One region of the Bartonella sp. HY328 genome, then DNA from elsewhere that is predicted to be linked to it. Evidence: predicted binding sites of a transcription regulator. Region 1 holds the regulator's gene; each other region holds the start of a gene.

Region 1 (4,255 bases):
TTTGCTTTAATAAGATTGTAACCACTATCAAACGATACAAATGCCAAATCATGACGTGCTGCAGATTGATCACCACGCAAACCGGTTACCCAAAGCTGTTGCCCGATTAATGCGCGGCCTAAAGGCTCGATTTTTCGGGTAAAGCAGCACTGTTTGCGCATATCAGGCGAAAAATAAAAACCGTTAATGCCTTGATCATCAATCAATGCTTCTAGCCCCTCACTTTGGGGGTATTTTGCTTTAATTCTAATGCCGTATTTTTCTTCTGTTTCCTGCCAAAGACTATAGGTTTGCGGAAACAAGCGCCCCGTATCTAAGGTAACAATTTTTATAGCAAGACGGTTTTGCGCGATAAAATGAGTAAGAACTTGATCCTCAAGGCCAAAACTGGTGGTAAAAACACAGCCCTTAGGAAAAGATGTGGCAACGGCTTCAAGGCGCTCAAGAACAGTTAAGCGCGCGAATTTGCTATTAAGTTCACCTGCAATATTGGTTAAATAATCCGTCATGTCCAACCCCGCAATCAAAATAGCAAAATGCACTTGTTAGCCGATTACAGGAATTTAAACTTATTCTAGTTATTTTGCGCCGATAGGGTTTTTAAAATATGCCACACAACCGAAACAAATTTTTACATTCATTGCATTTGAGATAAATTTTATCTGCATGCAGCAATAGGGATAAATTTTGGCTCAGTTGGCAAAAAACTATGGCAGTTGATTAATGCAATAACAGGTTTTATACCCAATATTTACCAGTAACAAATAATAAAAGGCTGGAAATAGACTATTAGAATTGGCAAAACCATTTCCAATTTTTGTCTATTTCCAGCCTTAATTGACTTTTAAACTAACTTTATTTCATCACCACTCTTAATAGAGCGATGGACGATCATAATAGCCCCTATCATCATCACGGTAAACTGGCCGTTGGTCTTGTGGCCTTGGCCGTGGTGGGTTATAATTTGGTCGGTTATATTGCGGCCGTGCATTTGGATTATAAATTGGCCTATCGTAATCTTGACCATTTGGTCCTTGATAATTTGGTCTTGTGTCTAAGGGATAGCCATGGCTATCTTGCGGCGGCATAGGACGCGGAGGATGCGGTCTATCATATTGCGGTCTATCATATTGTGGGCGGTCATATTGTGGCGGCATTGGGCGCTGCGGATAGGCATTGTCATATTGCGGCGCAACGGGACCTGGCACAACAATTGGCCTATCATTTTGCGGTGGCATCGGGCGCTGCGGACGATTACCACTTGGTGGTGGTGCAGGCTGCACAGGACGCTCCGGATATTGATTTTGTGCTGGCGGTGGTGGCGGTGCGGGTTGTGTTGGTTGCGCTGGTGGCAATGGCGCAGCAGCTGCTGGCGGATTGGTATAAATTGTCATTTTTGCATAACCAACCGATGGCGCTATCAACGCCGTTCCAAGCAATGTCAAAAAAAGTGCCGAAATCTTATTCATAAAAGTAACCTCGTATCATTGCCTTAAAGATAGCCCATTATTCTGAACTGTTGCTGAACAGCTTGCCGCAACAATTTTTACATAGTAATGAACAAAGCGCAAAACTAAGGCGAGTATAGGCCCTATCAATTCAATAATTATTAATGGGCGTTTAAACCAATTGAACATAAATAACGCCAACCGCTCCAACGGCCGATCTTTGCTCGAAACCAAAAGCGTTAGCGGCGAAAATCCTACAATTACAAGCCAAAAAACAAAATATTTTGTAATATATTGTAATAATTTTGAATTTAACTTGACAGCCCTTGCTGTTAGCATGCTATGAAATAAAAATAATTAGTTATGCGGTTCGCAATAAAAGGTAAAAACAATGGCAGAACGGGCGCAACATCTTCAAGATTTATTTTTGAATGCCGTAAGAAAGCAAAAAATTTCATTGACAATTTTCTTGGTAAATGGCGTCAAGCTTACCGGTATTGTCACCTCTTTTGATAATTTCTGCGTCTTATTGCGTAGAGATGGTCATTCGCAATTGGTTTATAAGCATGCTATTTCAACAATCATGCCAAGCCAGCCAGTGCAAATGTTTGAAAATGAAGAAGATTAATTCTTCAACATGCAATATTTTTGATAAAATGCCGGCTAACACAGCCGGCATTTTTGTTTAAAAACATCAAATCCAATAAGCCAATAAAAACAGTACTTAAACAAATTATAAAAATGCAATACCACTTCAAAATTGCAATTTAATTTAAATTATTTGCCCCTATTGCAGAACAATAGTGGAACATATATGATATGTTCACTATTTGTGCCAATGATTCGACTTATGGGGTTTTTATGTTAACGCGCAAACAACGTGAATTGCTGATGTTCATCCATGAAAAACTGGAAGAAACAGGAATACCGCCATCATTTGATGAAATGAAAGATGCGCTTGAACTAGCATCTAAGTCGGGCATTCATCGGCTTATCACCGCATTGGAAGAGCGTGGTTTTATTCGCCGTCTACCAAACCGCGCCCGCGCAATGGAAATTATTAAACTTCCCGATATGCCCCACCGCCCCTCTTATAATTATGGCAGCATGGCGGATAATAGCAATTTGGCTTCGCCAAATTCGCTTGCCAAATCGAAATTTCCAGTCGCTGGTAATGGCACAGTCACTGGCAATGGCACAATTTCGGCTAATCGCCTTGTCGCTGCTAATAGTAATGTTGACATTCCTGTTATGGGACGAATTGCAGCTGGCGTACCCATATCGGCAATTCAGCACCAAACAAGCAGCATTACTATGCCAATTGATATGATTGGCAAGGGCGAACATTATGCCCTTGAGGTTAAGGGCGATTCGATGATTGAAGCTGGTATTCATGATGGCGATACGGTGATTATCCGTAAGGCTGACGTGGCACTAACTGGCGAAATTGTGGTTGCCTTGGTTGATGATGAAGAAGCAACCTTGAAGCGCTATAAGCCAAAGGGAAATCTTATTGAGCTGGAGGCGGCAAACCCCGCTTATGAAAGCCGCATTCTACCAGCCAATCGCGTTAATATTCAAGGAAAGTTGGTAGGATTATTCCGCAGTTATTAGGCTTGGCGCTATTGATGTCGATGATAAGCTATATTTAAAAATTACAAAGGTAATGTGGGAATATTCTTGTCATGGGAAAATAATTTTTAAGGTATTGGCCTTAGTTTTTTATAATCGCATCAAATAGCAATCATTCCTTTTTCGCAAGTTTTTTAAGGAGAATAAACTCTTTGCCAATCCATTCCCTTGGCAAAGATTGAGATTGAGATTGAGATAGCAACACATTTTCTTTTTAGGTTGCCAATGTTCATTGAAACAATAAGGCGAGACTAGTTGACAATTATCAACTAAAAGCCCCTCCCCTTTAAGCTAGCAAATGACCGCCTCCTCAGCCTTAATACTTTATAAAAGACAACTAATCTCCATTTAAAAAAACAAAAGCAAAATATGCTTGCTTTCAACCTTCAAAAGCTATGAATAAATGACTTGGTGGCGATGCGTCTGTTTTTAGTAAAAGGGATTGGTAAAAGCTGCAAGATTGGCTCTCGACACAAAAGCCAAGTGCTTAACCGAGATATTTGCAATGAAACCTTCAATAATGCTAAAATTTATCAATTTAGTTTTCAATGCTGCTCAATGAAAGAAACCAAGCAAAACCGGCATTAAGCCTTTTAAAATCGGGCAGCCCAATTTTACCGAATTAAAAACAGACCGTTGCGGTAAAATAACGTTCTATAATATATACATCATCAATATCGCAGCTTGGATACCCCCATTTTATCCAGTTCTCTACTAGCCAATGCTTATATATGCCGCTTAATGGATATGCATAAGCTTCCTCAGGATATGTTTGTAGAATTAAACCAGCCTTATACCCAGTTGTAACTATAAGACCTAGCGGACAAATTGCTTTCTGTGTTTCAAAGATCATCAAGTCAACAAACGCTTCATGAGGATATATGCCTTTTACTCTCAATACATTTCCTCGCCTTAATAATGCTTCTTTATAATCTTTTAATTTTATCATCGCATTATTGACCTATGTGTCATCCAAAATAAATTGTTGCTAGCAAGCTATATTTAAATATTATTTATTGATATAAGTATAATATATATAATTATTTAAAATTCTATAATGTTATCGCCTATTATTAAAAAATATTTATATTGGTAAATTAGATTTATTAAGGATTTTATCGTGGTCATACTAATCAGAATATTATTATTTACGGTTTTATTATTTCATATATCTA
Region 2 (4,255 bases), 1.5 Mb from region 1:
CCAATGTGCCTTTGCCGACATGGCTATCTTTGCCAGCAGTTTTTCCAAGTGTTTTGGTATCAGCTGTTACGTCAAGCAAGTCATCAGCAAGCTGGAAAGCAAGGCCGATAGCCGAACCAAACTCGGCAAGTCTGGCGCGATCATCGCTTGTTGCATTGCCAATAATTGCTCCAGCTTCACAAGCATAGCGAATAAGCGCCCCGGTTTTCATGGCTTGCAGCATGATAATACCAGCTTCATCTGGTTTTTTGGTTTCTGCTTCAATATCAAGAATTTGGCCGCCAACCATACCGCCCAAGCCAGCAGCTCTTGATAAATGTCGAATGAGCGACAAGCGTGCTTCTGCCTTTAATTCGGTTTCTTCAGCCGCAATAATATCAAATGCAAGGGTCAATAAAGCATCACCAGCTAAAATTGCCGTTGCTTCATCAAAAGCTTTATGAACGGTTGGTTTGCCGCGTCTTAGATCGTCATTATCCATAGAGGGTAAATCATCATGGATAAGCGAGTAGCTATGAATTGCTTCAAGGCTTGCTGCAACACGTAATGGCGCATCGGTTTTAACATTGAATAATGAAGCCGTTTCAAGAATCAAGAACGGACGCAAACGCTTGCCGCCATTCAAAACACCATGACGCATTGCATCCAGCAATTTTTGTGGGCGATCAATTTCGCCCATTTGTGGATAGGGTGCTAAAAGCTGGCCTATGAGAGTTTCAACACGCTTTGCATGACCGAGCAAGAGAGCTTCAAAATTGTTTTTACTATCCATTGTCTCACATTATATTTGAAAAGGTGGTATAAAGGCCAATTTATTAATACTAGAAAATTTAAAAAATACTATAAATAAGTTCGCAGTTAAATTTGCAAATCGCCATTTCCTTTTGATAGCTGTTAAGATTAAAAAATATCTTTGCAGTAGGTGGTCATTTAGGTAAAAGAACATAAGCGAATGAGTAATTGATAAAAGGTGAATCTATCGTGTTTGAACAAGCATGGGGCCTAGTAAGCCAAAGCGGTCATGGCCTTGCAGCCGCCAGATAAACCCCTTAAAATCAAGCAGTATTGCCAAGATCATTGCAAATAAAAGGAATTTTTCATTGTTGCTTGATAAGGATGAGATAAGGAGCATGGGGAAATCTAAGAAAACTTTTTTTAAAAAGATTGTCCTTGGCCTGATTCTCTTACTGCTCTTGCCTTTTGTCTTGCTTCTCTTTTATAATTTACCCTTTATCAAGCCAATTTCTACTTTAATGCTACGTGATGTTGTTTTATTGCGTGGCTATGATCGCCAATGGGTTCCAATCTCAGCTATTTCACCTAATTTGGTAAATGCGGTAATGATGGCTGAAGATGGAAAATTTTGCAGTCATAACGGCGTTGATTGGGATGCTTTGGGCGATGTTTTGGATAATGATGGTGGGCCAAATCGTGGTGCTTCCACCATTACTATGCAAATGGTAAAAAACCTTTTTCTTTGGCAAGATCGTTCCTATTTGCGCAAAGCGATTGAGATCCCCATTGCCCTTGGCGCTAATATTTTACTGACAAAACAGCGTACTATGGAAATTTATTTAAATATTGCTGAATGGGGGCCTGGAATTTATGGCGCAGAGGCTGCATCACGCCATTATTTTAATCGTTCATCTAGCAATTTAACGCCAAGGCAAGGAGCTTTGCTGGCGGCGGCATTACCCAATCCCCATACACGCAATCCTGCAAAGCCAGGTCCGGGTATGAGCCAATTGGCACGGGTTTTTGAATCGCGTGCGCGCAATTCTGGTGCTTATATTGCTTGTGTAAATTAAAATATAATCGCTATTTTACAAAAAAATAGGTGTTTTATTGGGAGTTTTTTAAAAAAATACACCTTTTGGCTGGTCAAATTGCTTTAATCAGTGTATAGCGTCCCAAACTTTGTGAATTATATTGGGCGAGTCAGGCTTTCATGGCCACGCTTCAATGTGTTTGAACGAATTCGGAGCATAGATCCATGGCAGTACCTAAAAGAAAAACATCACCTTCAAAGCGCGGTATGCGCCGTTCAGCTGATGCCCTCAAGACACCTACTTATATTGAAGATAAGACTTCAGGTGAATTACGTCGTCCACATCATATCGATCTTAAGACTGGTATGTATCGCGGTCGTCAAGTTCTTACACCTAAGGCTTAATTCTTTATTGGGTTTTCATTAGAATTGATTCTCTTTACAGTTTAGATTTAAGCTAAGTAAGCAGGTTCATTTTGAGTTGACTGATAGAATTAAAAAAAAACCGACGATAAGTCGGTTTTTTTATTGTTTCATGTTTCAGTTAAGTATTTGATTTAAAAGATATTGAATTTTAAATGTTTTAACATAAATGAAACATTAAAATGTCTAATAATTATAATTAGGATAGTGCTGAAAAACCCTTGTGTTGATAAAATGCAAATATAGTTTTAAAAAGCGCGATAAGGCCGCAAGTCATTGACTTAACGGCCTTTTCAAAAATTGGAGTTGCCAATGGGGAATACCCCCCTTGTTTTTTCTGGCCGTAATGTCATGGCAGTGTTGGGGCCAACCAATACAGGAAAGACGCATCTTGCGATAGAGCGGATGTTGGCGCATGATAGCGGCATTATTGGTTTGCCGTTACGATTGTTGGCGCGTGAGGTCTATACGCGCATTTGCGAGAAAATTGGTGCAGACAAGGTTTCACTGGTAACTGGTGAAGAAAAAATCCAACCACCTAAAGCCCGCTATTCTGTATGCACGGTGGAAGCAATGCCGCGCGAGACCAATGCTGCGTTCGTTGCAATTGATGAAGTGCAGCTTGCCAATGATTTAGAGCGCGGCCATATTTTTACCGATAGAATTTTGCACTTACGTGGACGCCAAGAAACTTTGCTTCTTGGCGCCTTAACCATGCGTGGTGTTTTGGAAAAGCTTTTGCGCGGGCTTAGCGTGGCATCGCGGCCAAGGCTGTCGCAACTAACCTATAGTGGCTCAAAAAAAATTGCACGGCTGCCAAGACGTTCTGCCATCGTGGCTTTTACTGCCGATGAAGTCTATGCTATTGCAGAATTTATTCGCCGGCAAAGAGGCGGAGCTGCGGTTGTTATGGGTGCTTTGTCGCCGCGCACGCGCAATGCACAGGTAGAGCTTTACCAATCTGGCGATGTAGATTATTTGGTTGCAACTGATGCGATTGGCATGGGGCTTAATCTTGATGTCGATCATGTGGCTTTTGCTCAAACTCGAAAATTTGACGGTTTTCAATATCGTGATTTAAATCCAAGCGAACTTGCGCAAATTGCAGGGCGTGCAGGTCGTCATTTACGGGATGGCACTTTTGGCGTTACTGGACGAGTTGCTCCGCTTGAAGCAGAACTCATTGAAAAAATTGAAGGTAGCTATTTTGATCCTGTTAAAGTCATGCAATGGCGTACTGCCAATATGGATTTTAGCTCAATTGGAAATTTAATTCGCTCCCTTGATACTCCATCCCCAATTGACGGTCTGGTTAAGGCAATGCCAGCCGTTGATGCTCGTGCGCTTAGCTATTTGGCCCAAGACGAATCGATTATCCGTCGTATAAAGGGTAGTGATGAAGTCAAATTGCTATGGGATATCTGCGCGCTTCCCGACTATCGAAAGATTGCCCCCGCCCAACATGCCGACATTATTGCCACATTGTTCCGTGATGTGGTAGAATTTGGTGTAGTTGATGAAAATTATGTTGCATCTCAGGTAGCACTTGCTAATCGTACAGATGGCGATATTGATACTTTATCACACCGCATTGCGCAGATTCGGACCTGGACTTATGTCTCTCATCGACCTAAATGGTTGGCAGATCCGCAACATTGGCAAGAAAAAACGCGGGAAATTGAAGATAAATTGTCTGATGCGCTGCATGAGAGGTTGACGAAACGATTTGTAGACCGCAGAACAAGCGTTCTGATGAAACGGCTGAGAGAGAATACAATGATAGATGCCGAAATTTCGCAAACCGGTGATGTTCTAGTAGAAGGTCACCATGTTGGACATTTGGAAGGCTTCCGTTTCACCATGGACAAAGCTGCCGAAGGCAGTGATGCCAAAGCGGTGAGAGCGGCAGCGCAAAAAGCATTAGCACCTGAATATGATGCGCGGGCTGAAAGGCTTAGTGCATGTGCTAATGGTGATTTGACGCTGGCATCGGACGGCATCGTCCGTTGGGTTGGTCAACCGATTGCAACTCTGGTGAGTGGTGATGAATTTTTAAAGCCACGC
Region 3 (4,255 bases), 210 kb from region 1:
AGCCAAACGAATACGCTGGCTTTCACCACCAGAAAGCGTACCGGAGTTGCGCGCTAATGTTAAATATTCAAGGCCAACATCATTCAAAAAACGCAATCTTTCACGAATTTCTTTCAAAATTCGTTCAGCAATGCCCCGTTGCTTATCAGTAAAACCTTTGTCAATAGAGCTAAACCAGTCATCGGCTTTGGCAATTGACATGGCAGTTACTTGCCCAATATGCAGTCCACCAATTTTAACTGCCAAAGCTTCTGGCTTCAATCGATAGCCATGACAAGCAGGGCAGGGCGTTGCGGTCATATAACGCTCAATCTCATCGCGAGACCAAGCTGAATCTGTTTCTTTCCAGCGGCGTTCCATATTAGGGATAACCCCTTCAAAAGGCTTTACAGCCTTGTAGGATCTCGCACCATCATCATAAACAAATTCAATATCTTTTTTGCCCGTACCATATAGAACTGCCTGTTGGGCTTCCGGCGTTATTTTATTCCATATATCGGTTAGTTTGAAACCATAAGTGCGGCCAATAGCTTCCAAAGTTTGATTATAATAAGGTGATGAAGATCGCGCCCAAGGAGCGATAGCTCCAGCTTTTAAGGTTATGCTATCATCAGGTACAATTAATGCCGCATCAATTGCTTGTTTTTGACCAAGGCCATCACAAGTCGGGCAAGCGCCTACTGGATTATTGAAGGAAAACAGCCTTGGCTCAATTTCTGCAATGGTAAAACCGGAAACGGGGCAGGCGAATTTTTCTGAAAATAAAATGCTTTGATGCGTGTCGTTTTTGGATTTATTGGCTGAATTGGATGCTAATTCAGCCTCAGGTAAGGGCTTATCCGCAAATTCGGCAATGGCCAAGCCATCAGCCAAGCGCAAACTTGTTTCTATACTATCGGCAAGTCTGGTTTTGAGATCATCACGCACCGCAACGCGGTCAACAATGACGTCAATATCGTGCTTAAATTTCTTATCAAGATTAGGCACATCGCTAATTTCATAAAAAGTGCCATCAACCTTAACCCGTTGAAAGCCTTTTTTTTGTAATTCGGCAAATTCCTTTTTAAACTCACCTTTTCGACCGCGTACGAGTGGTGCAATAATATAAAGTCGCGTTCCTTCGTCTAAAGTCATGATGCGATCCACCATTTGGCTAATCGTTTGACTCTCAATAGGTAACCCAGTCGCAGGTGAATAGGGGACACCAACACGGGCAAATAAAAGCCTCATATAATCATAAATTTCGGTAACTGTGCCAACTGTCGAGCGCGGATTTTTACTCGTTGTCTTTTGTTCAATTGAAATTGCGGGTGAAAGACCATCAATTTGATCAACATCCGGCTTTTGCATCATCTCAAGAAATTGACGCGCATAGGCTGAAAGGCTTTCAACATAGCGTCTTTGCCCTTCCGCATAAATAGTATCAAAGGCTAATGACGATTTACCAGAACCTGATAAGCCTGTCATAACAATGAGTTTATCACGGGGCAGGTCAATATCAATGTTTTTAAGATTGTGCTCGCGCGCGCCACGGATAGAAATATACTTCTGCTCAGACATAAAAAATCCAAAATTAAAGAGTAGAACAAAAAAAGAACAATTGCTAAATAATGTAATTTCATCTATATTACAATATGGCAAAATGATTTGTTTTAATGGTTAAAACTAATATAAGATTAAAATGCTAATTTACGAGGGTAAGGCACGAAAATGTTAACATCTGTGGAAAGGATGTTTATTTATCGGTATTTGTTTTAACCTTGTGAATAAAGCGTATAAGGTGGCGTTTCAAAATACAAAATATTTACCTCTTTTGTTGAGTTATGATGTATTTATAGTTTTTAAACAATGGGTTGAGTATTTTATCCCGATGAGGGAAAGTGATAGGGTGAACTGATTCACCATTTTAATTTGCATAATATATGGAGATAGTAATGGCCGGTAGCGTAAACAAGGTAATCTTGGTTGGTAATCTTGGAGCCGATCCAGAAATTCGCCGTATGAGTTCTGGTGATGCCGTTGCAAGTTTTCGCATTGCTACCTCAGAAAGCTGGCGCGATAAAAATACTGGCGAGCGTAAAGAGCGCACCGAATGGACCAATGTTGTGATTTTCAATGATAATTTGGTTAAGGTCGTTGAGCAATATGTCAAAAAAGGTGCTAAGCTTTATATTGAAGGGCAGTTACAAACCCGTAAATGGCAAGATCAAAACGGCAATGACCGTTACACAACTGAGGTTGTTTTACAAAAATATCGCGGCGAATTACAAATGTTAGATAGTCGCGGTGACGGTGGTAATGCAGGGCGCGGTGAAGTAGGTAATTATAATAGCGGTGGTTATAATAATAACCGTAATTCTAATTTCAATAATTCCAACAATTCGAATAATTCTGGTAATTCTAATGAAGATCGCGGCTTTGGCGGCGGTAATGATTTTGGCAATCAAGGCGGTGGGGGCAACTTCTCACGCGATCTTGATGATGAAGTACCATTTTGATTAAAATGCAAATTTTATAACGAATTGATTTGACTGGTTTTATTTTAAAAAACGGTTGAAATCCAGTTTTTTGGTTGTTTAAATTATTAGCCCCATTAATTTGTTATAAGATTGATGGGGTTTTTCTTTGCTGGTATTCCTGTAATATAATGCGTTTACCGTACACATAGGCAGGTTTCATAAGTGATAGGCTCTGAGCCTGAAGGCTTGCGGTTTTAACTAACTTCCCAATGTTGATGATGTTAATATTTTTTTGGAAGATATGTTTTTGCTATGTCATTTTCATAATCACTCATCATATCTATCACTAGAATAGATCATCGCTTACTTTCAAGATTATGCGATATTGTTAAATCTTACAAAATTGTCATTATTAAAAATTGTTATTATTAAAGAATGGCCTTGCAGGTCGAAACTGTTGTTGCTAACACTTAATCCAGCAATCATGGGGGTGCTTTTAGGGGCAAGGTTTAAGATTGAATAAGGGTTTCTTTCTTTAACTCCACGTCATGACGTATTATTTATCTTTAACTAAGAAAGTTATGCTATGAAAATTGTTTCACGAATTAATAAGTCACTTAAAATATTATCTCTTACTGCAGCTCTCGGCGTAGGTTTTTCTTTGCCAGCATTTGCTCTTGATGGTGATGCTTTTTTTGCGCGCGTTCAGACTGAAATGAAAAAGAGTGGTTACGATATCAAAGCTGGAAAAATTTCAGTCGATGGCGCTAATGTTAATGTTTCTGATGTAAAAATTATTGAAACTGAAGCCTCGAATGAAAAAGCGGTTGCCATTAAGGAAATTAATTTCCAAGATGTCGAAGAAGATAAAGATGGTGGTTATCTTGTTGGCCGCACAGTGATTGATGAATTCCGCGATGACACGTCAAGTAATATTGGGCAAGTTGGCACTATAAATGGCGTCGAAATAACCAAAATGTTGCTAAAATCTGAAAAGAATGAAGCAGCCTATGAAGGTACGCTACCATTTGGAATGATTTCGGTAAAAAAAGTAGCATATGACGAAAACGGTAAGTCTACTATAACCGTGGATGACCTTTCTTTTGGCTATTCTGAATATGAAGTAGGAAAACTATTAAAATTTGGTGGTGAACTTGGCAATTTAAAAGTTCACCTAGAAAATTTGCCAAATGATAAGGAAAAAGAAGCCCTTACCAAAATGGGCTTCAATCAGCTTGATATTCAGGGTAATTATAAATTTGCTGCAAATCTTGTCGATGGTCATGTTGATGTGACCTTTCAAGGTAATATGAATGATGCAGGACAATTGAACATTACGATTAGTCTTGCTGGTCTTACCAAAGATCTTGCTGATGAACTTGTGCGTCTTACCAGTGAAGCAAATACTGCTACAGATAAACAACAGCAAATTATTGCAATGTCCATTGTAGGTTTAATTCAGCAGCTTAGCTTGAATAGCATTGATATCAAATTTGTAGATAATTCTATTACCAATAAAATTATTGATCTGCAAAAAGAACCTGATATGAAGCGTGAGGATTTTGTTACGCAACTCAAGATGTTTTCGTCTTTTGGTTTGATGTCATTACAGCATCCTGATTTTGCAGAAAAAGTATCGACCGAAATTGGCAAATATTTAGATAATCCTGAAAATATCGAGATTACAGCAAAGCCTGATCATAGTACACCTTTTGCAGTGATTACTTCTACCGCTATGACCTCGAAAAAGGATCTTATTGATCTGCTTAAGGTTGATGTAAAGGCAAATCAGTAAT
Region 4 (4,255 bases), 940 kb from region 1:
TTTTGGGCTACCTTGAATTTTTAAGCAAATAGGCCATGCAAAAACCATTTTGGCGAAGATTTTTCGCTGTAAAGTCCATAGCGAAAAATCCAAAAACGCCGGCCAATTTCATCTTCCACCCGATAATAATCACGGGTGGGTGCAGAATTTTTCCACCATTCTGCACCAATACGCTCCGGCCCTTCAGCAAGGCGGATACGGTGTAAAACACGCCGCCAACGAAAAGAGGCAGGTGGGCTATCGGGAACGGCAGCCACGACATCAATCGGTTGCGGCGGCACAAAAATGCGGCAGGGGCGTTCTGCGGCCTCTTGATTTTGGGCAAAAAACATTGCCTCATCAAAATGATCTGTTTTTACCTTGCCGGCATAAAGCGCAGGTTGCCATGCAAAGGCTTTTTCGGGGATATGGCTTTGGTGAAGCTCAAGACGTAAAACCTGATTATGGCCTAAACGAGTTGAAAGTCTGTCAATAAAGCTAGTAATTTCACTATTATCTTGGGATTTTACAAATAGATTTTGCTCCACTGCAATAATTTTTTCACATTCAAGAGCTGCAAAAGCAAAAGCATCAAAACCATAACCAATATCCAGTGGCGTTGCCAAAGATGTAAGTCGTTCTTTAATTAGCCGCATCAATTGCGCCGCTTCATTTAAGGGCTTACTTGTTTCAATGGCAATGATTTGCCGTGCACCATCAACTCTGAAAAATGCAATATGGATAAGTTTTGCACCTTCACCGCGATCACGCAATTTTTTACAAAAATCTTGTGCTAGCGGTTCTAATACGACAATCATCTGATCTTCGTTCATCACGGGATCATTAAGGCGACCAATTTTATAGCATAAAGGTTTAGGCGTAATGGGTGAAATGGGGTGATGTTTTTGCCCATAGAGTAATTGTAATTTAGTAACTGGTACTGCGCCAAATCGGGCATTTAATGCAGCGGGTTTTAAATTGCGTATTGCACCAATTGTTTTAAAGCCAGCCTTGGTCAAGTCATGATAAATTGCCTCCTCAAGCTCTAAGGCTTTAAGTGGCATTATATCAAGTGTAGGAGCTAAATTTTGCTTTTCAATAATTCCACCCTTGCCAAAACGCGCAAAAATACGTGCAGCATGGGGTGTCGTCGTGATAGCGGCTTTGGTTTCAAACCCCAAATTTTGATAAAATTCTATAATTCTATCAAGCATATTTTTTGCGCCACCAAAAAGATGATCGCAACCAGTAATATCGAGCATTAAACCAAAGGGAAGATTATAGGCAATAAGCGGCGTAAAACGCTCTGCCGCTTCGGCCAGCCATTTTAAACAAGCATTATCCTTATGCGGCTCGCTCATTTGTACTTCAAACTCTGGAAAAATGGCTTTAGCTTCGCTCATGCTTTGGCCAATATAAAGTCCTTTTGCTGCTGCCTGCCGGTTAATGGCGGTGATAACTAGCCCCGATGCCTGACGGCTAATTAAAGCCAAGGCATTGTTTTCACTCTTAACTGGCGTGTTTTTTTGCCTTGAACGCGTGATCCGATTGGTTGGTAGGTATGGAAAATAAAGGGCGAGATAAAGTCGGTTCACTAAAGGTTTTGTCATGAAAGTTCCATTCCATAGACCAATGGCCAATGCCGCCAGAGCGGTTACGAATAAGTTCAACATCAAAAAAAGGCGCACCGGGTGCCATTGCTCCCGATGAGATTGATTGGCCACTTGCTATGCGCCAACGTGTAAAAGCACTGCTGGTTTTGGGGGCGTTTTTGGCCATAAGCATGAAAGCTGGAATATTGTTTTTTTCACTGGCAAGATGCAGACGACGGCTGGTGGTAAAATCCAATGCTTTGCAACTATCTGATAGGCTTAAAACAACACCGCTAATATTTTTTAATTGTAGTGCGTCATCACCAGCTTTTAAAACATCGGTTAAATGGGCGCAGCGGATAAGGATTAATTGCGAAGGGTCAAGCCCCATAGCAATAATGCCATAGGGATTTAAACCACCATATTCAAACAAAATGCCATCATCTTCAATCCAGATCAGCGGTTGTAAGCTTGGACCTTTATTGGCACGTAAAATTAAAGCTAACACAAAACCATAAGCGGCTTGCCAATGAGATGGGGCAGGGACAATTTCATGTAATGATCCACGCAAAATTGGCTTTATAATCTCATCTGCTTCACTTAAACCTAAACAAAAATGGGTAAATTCAACATTATTTAGGCTTTGATGATTATAATTTGCATCCGCTTTATGGAAATGGTCTATTTGATTATTTGATAAAATCTGCGCAGCTGGACGGCCTTCCATTTTGGCAATTTGCTGACGCAATTTGTTTAAATTAGCTTGATCCATGCTCGACTCACATTTAATATGTTCTTGTTTTGTTCCTTATGCTGGATAAAGCAAAAAGAGTCAAGAATGCAAATGTGATGGCCATTTTATGGTAATGAGTGCATCAGAAAAATTAAGAGTTAAATCTATGATATAATAATTAAAAAACCATATTTCATTTTTCTATTTAGCGGGGTTATCTGTTTGATATTTTTAATGTAGATATAGAGGTAGAAATATTAAAGCTGCAATATAAAGACCTAAGCCAAATGATAAATGCGCATTTAAACTTTTAACACGAGCTATAAAAGGTTGCGGGGTTTTATTGGCTGCAAAGCCAAAACCAAATGCTGGTTGCATGATAAAAAAAGGCATGACTGTACTTATCAAGCCCATGACTAAAGCAGGCCAAAGGCTTGGGTGTTGTAGCCAGTTTTTACCAGTAAAATAGATTAAAATTGCTGCAAAAATAATGCCTATAAGATAATGAGAAAACCATCCTAATATTTTTTCGCCCGCGATCGGTTGGCTTTTTAAAATATTATTGTGGCTTAATTGGCCGTGGCGCATATGACCAATTAAGCGGCCAACTAAACGATAATCAAGAGATGAAATAGCAAATATTTTTTTTAAAAATAATGCCCATAAATCCATAATCAATGTTGCACCGATGCCAATAATTATGATTGAAAAAAATAAATCAAAGTCATTCATAAATATTGCCCCCTTAATCATTCAATCAATATATTGAATGATTAATTTATGGTAATGACAATGTCAATAAAATATTATATAGAGTGCTAAAGGTGTATTGTTTGGTTTTTCAAAAATTGTGTGACAGAGGCAAACAAGAATTTATATAATTTTTTTATTGTTTAAATGAAGAATTTATCATGACGAAAATTGAGCTTATATATATGGAAAAAATGGCTGATATTGCAAAAACTTTAGGGCATAGCCATCGTTTAAGTTTATTGAACCATATTGCTCAAGCAGAACGTTCCGTTGAGGTTTTGGCAGAGCTTTGCCATTTGTCTATTGCCAATGCATCGCAGCATTTACAACATTTGCGTCGAGCTGGTTTTGTTAAAACCCGTCGCGAGGGTAAAAATATTCATTACCGTTTGGGCGATGGACCAATAAATGGCCTTTTATTGTCTCTACGTGATTATGTTGAGTTCCAGCAAGTGGCTATGCAGCAAGTTATCAATGATAGTATCAGTAAACTTTCTAAGTTAGAAGCTGTTTCGATTGAACAATTATTGGCTGATATGCATGATCAAAGCATCGTGGTTTTGGATGTGCGCTCACATGAAGAATATACAAGCGGCCATTTGGTTGGCGCGATCAATATTCCAACGGCTGAACTAGGACAACGCTTATCAGAATTACCGCTTAAGAGTTATATTGTCGCTTATTGTCGTGGGCCTTATTGTGTTTTATCGACTGAGGCAGTGCGTATGCTCAATTCTAAGGGATATAAGGCGAAGCGTTTAGCTGCTGGATTTCCCGAATGGAAAGCAGCAGGCTTACCCATAGGATAAAATATCTCATAAAATTATTGAATGTTTCTTGTTAAGTGCAATTAATGATTTGGTGATCAAATCGAAGATAAATTTTTTATGCTTAAAAACAATGAATACTCAATAAAGAATTAAAATTTTAGACCTAAATTGAAGAATGAACTTAACGCAATAAGCGTGAGACAAGTTGCGCGGTATAATCAACCATCGGCACAATGCGCGCATAATTAAGGCGTGTTGGGCCAATAACGCCTAAAGCACCAATGACCTTTTCATTGCTATCACGAAAAGGAGCAACCACCACCGATGAACCTGATAGGGAAAATAATTTATTTTCAGAGCCGATAAAAATACGCACGCCCGATGCTTCCTCGGCAAGGTCAAGCAATTGCACCATGCCATCGCGGGTT

The links. The regulator LexA, encoded in region 1, represses DNA repair genes until DNA is damaged. The targets are predictions, from matches to a motif close to TGTTCNNNNTGTGTTCNG.
Region 2: a site for LexA is predicted at 2,351-2,368, ahead of N5852_RS12825 (helicase-related protein). Genes of this name have one in related genera too.
Region 3: a site for LexA is predicted at 1,582-1,599, ahead of uvrA (excinuclease ABC subunit UvrA). Genes of this name have one in related genera too.
Region 4: a site for LexA is predicted at 2,363-2,380, ahead of N5852_RS02240 (ImuA family protein). Genes of this name have one in related genera too.

Annotation. Positions count from the first base shown of each region.
Region 1 covers NZ_CP104883.1:1,489,416-1,493,670, reverse strand. The annotation lists gene N5852_RS06355 (phosphoadenylyl-sulfate reductase) at 1-509, opposite strand, end outside; gene N5852_RS06350 (hypothetical protein) at 873-1,469, opposite strand; gene hfq (RNA chaperone Hfq) at 1,840-2,076, shown strand; gene lexA (transcriptional repressor LexA) at 2,310-3,062, shown strand; gene imm45 (Imm45 family immunity protein) at 3,703-4,029, opposite strand.
Region 2 covers NZ_CP104883.1:3,011,877-3,016,131, reverse strand. The annotation lists gene N5852_RS12840 (polyprenyl synthetase family protein) at 1-772, opposite strand, end outside; gene mtgA (monofunctional biosynthetic peptidoglycan transglycosylase) at 1,131-1,808, shown strand; gene rpmF (50S ribosomal protein L32) at 1,994-2,173, shown strand; gene N5852_RS12825 (helicase-related protein) at 2,504-4,255, shown strand, end outside.
Region 3 covers NZ_CP104883.1:1,700,604-1,704,858, forward strand. The annotation lists gene uvrA (excinuclease ABC subunit UvrA) at 1-1,560, opposite strand, end outside; gene ssb (single-stranded DNA-binding protein) at 1,935-2,498, shown strand; gene N5852_RS07255 (aq_1923 C-terminal domain) at 3,046-4,254, shown strand.
Region 4 covers NZ_CP104883.1:551,633-555,887, forward strand. The annotation lists gene N5852_RS02230 (error-prone DNA polymerase) at 1-1, opposite strand, end outside; gene N5852_RS02235 (Y-family DNA polymerase) at 21-1,589, opposite strand; gene N5852_RS02240 (ImuA family protein) at 1,489-2,343, opposite strand; gene N5852_RS02245 (DUF2938 domain-containing protein) at 2,536-3,036, opposite strand; gene N5852_RS02250 (ArsR/SmtB family transcription factor) at 3,216-3,866, shown strand; gene hrcA (heat-inducible transcriptional repressor HrcA) at 4,009-4,255, opposite strand, start outside.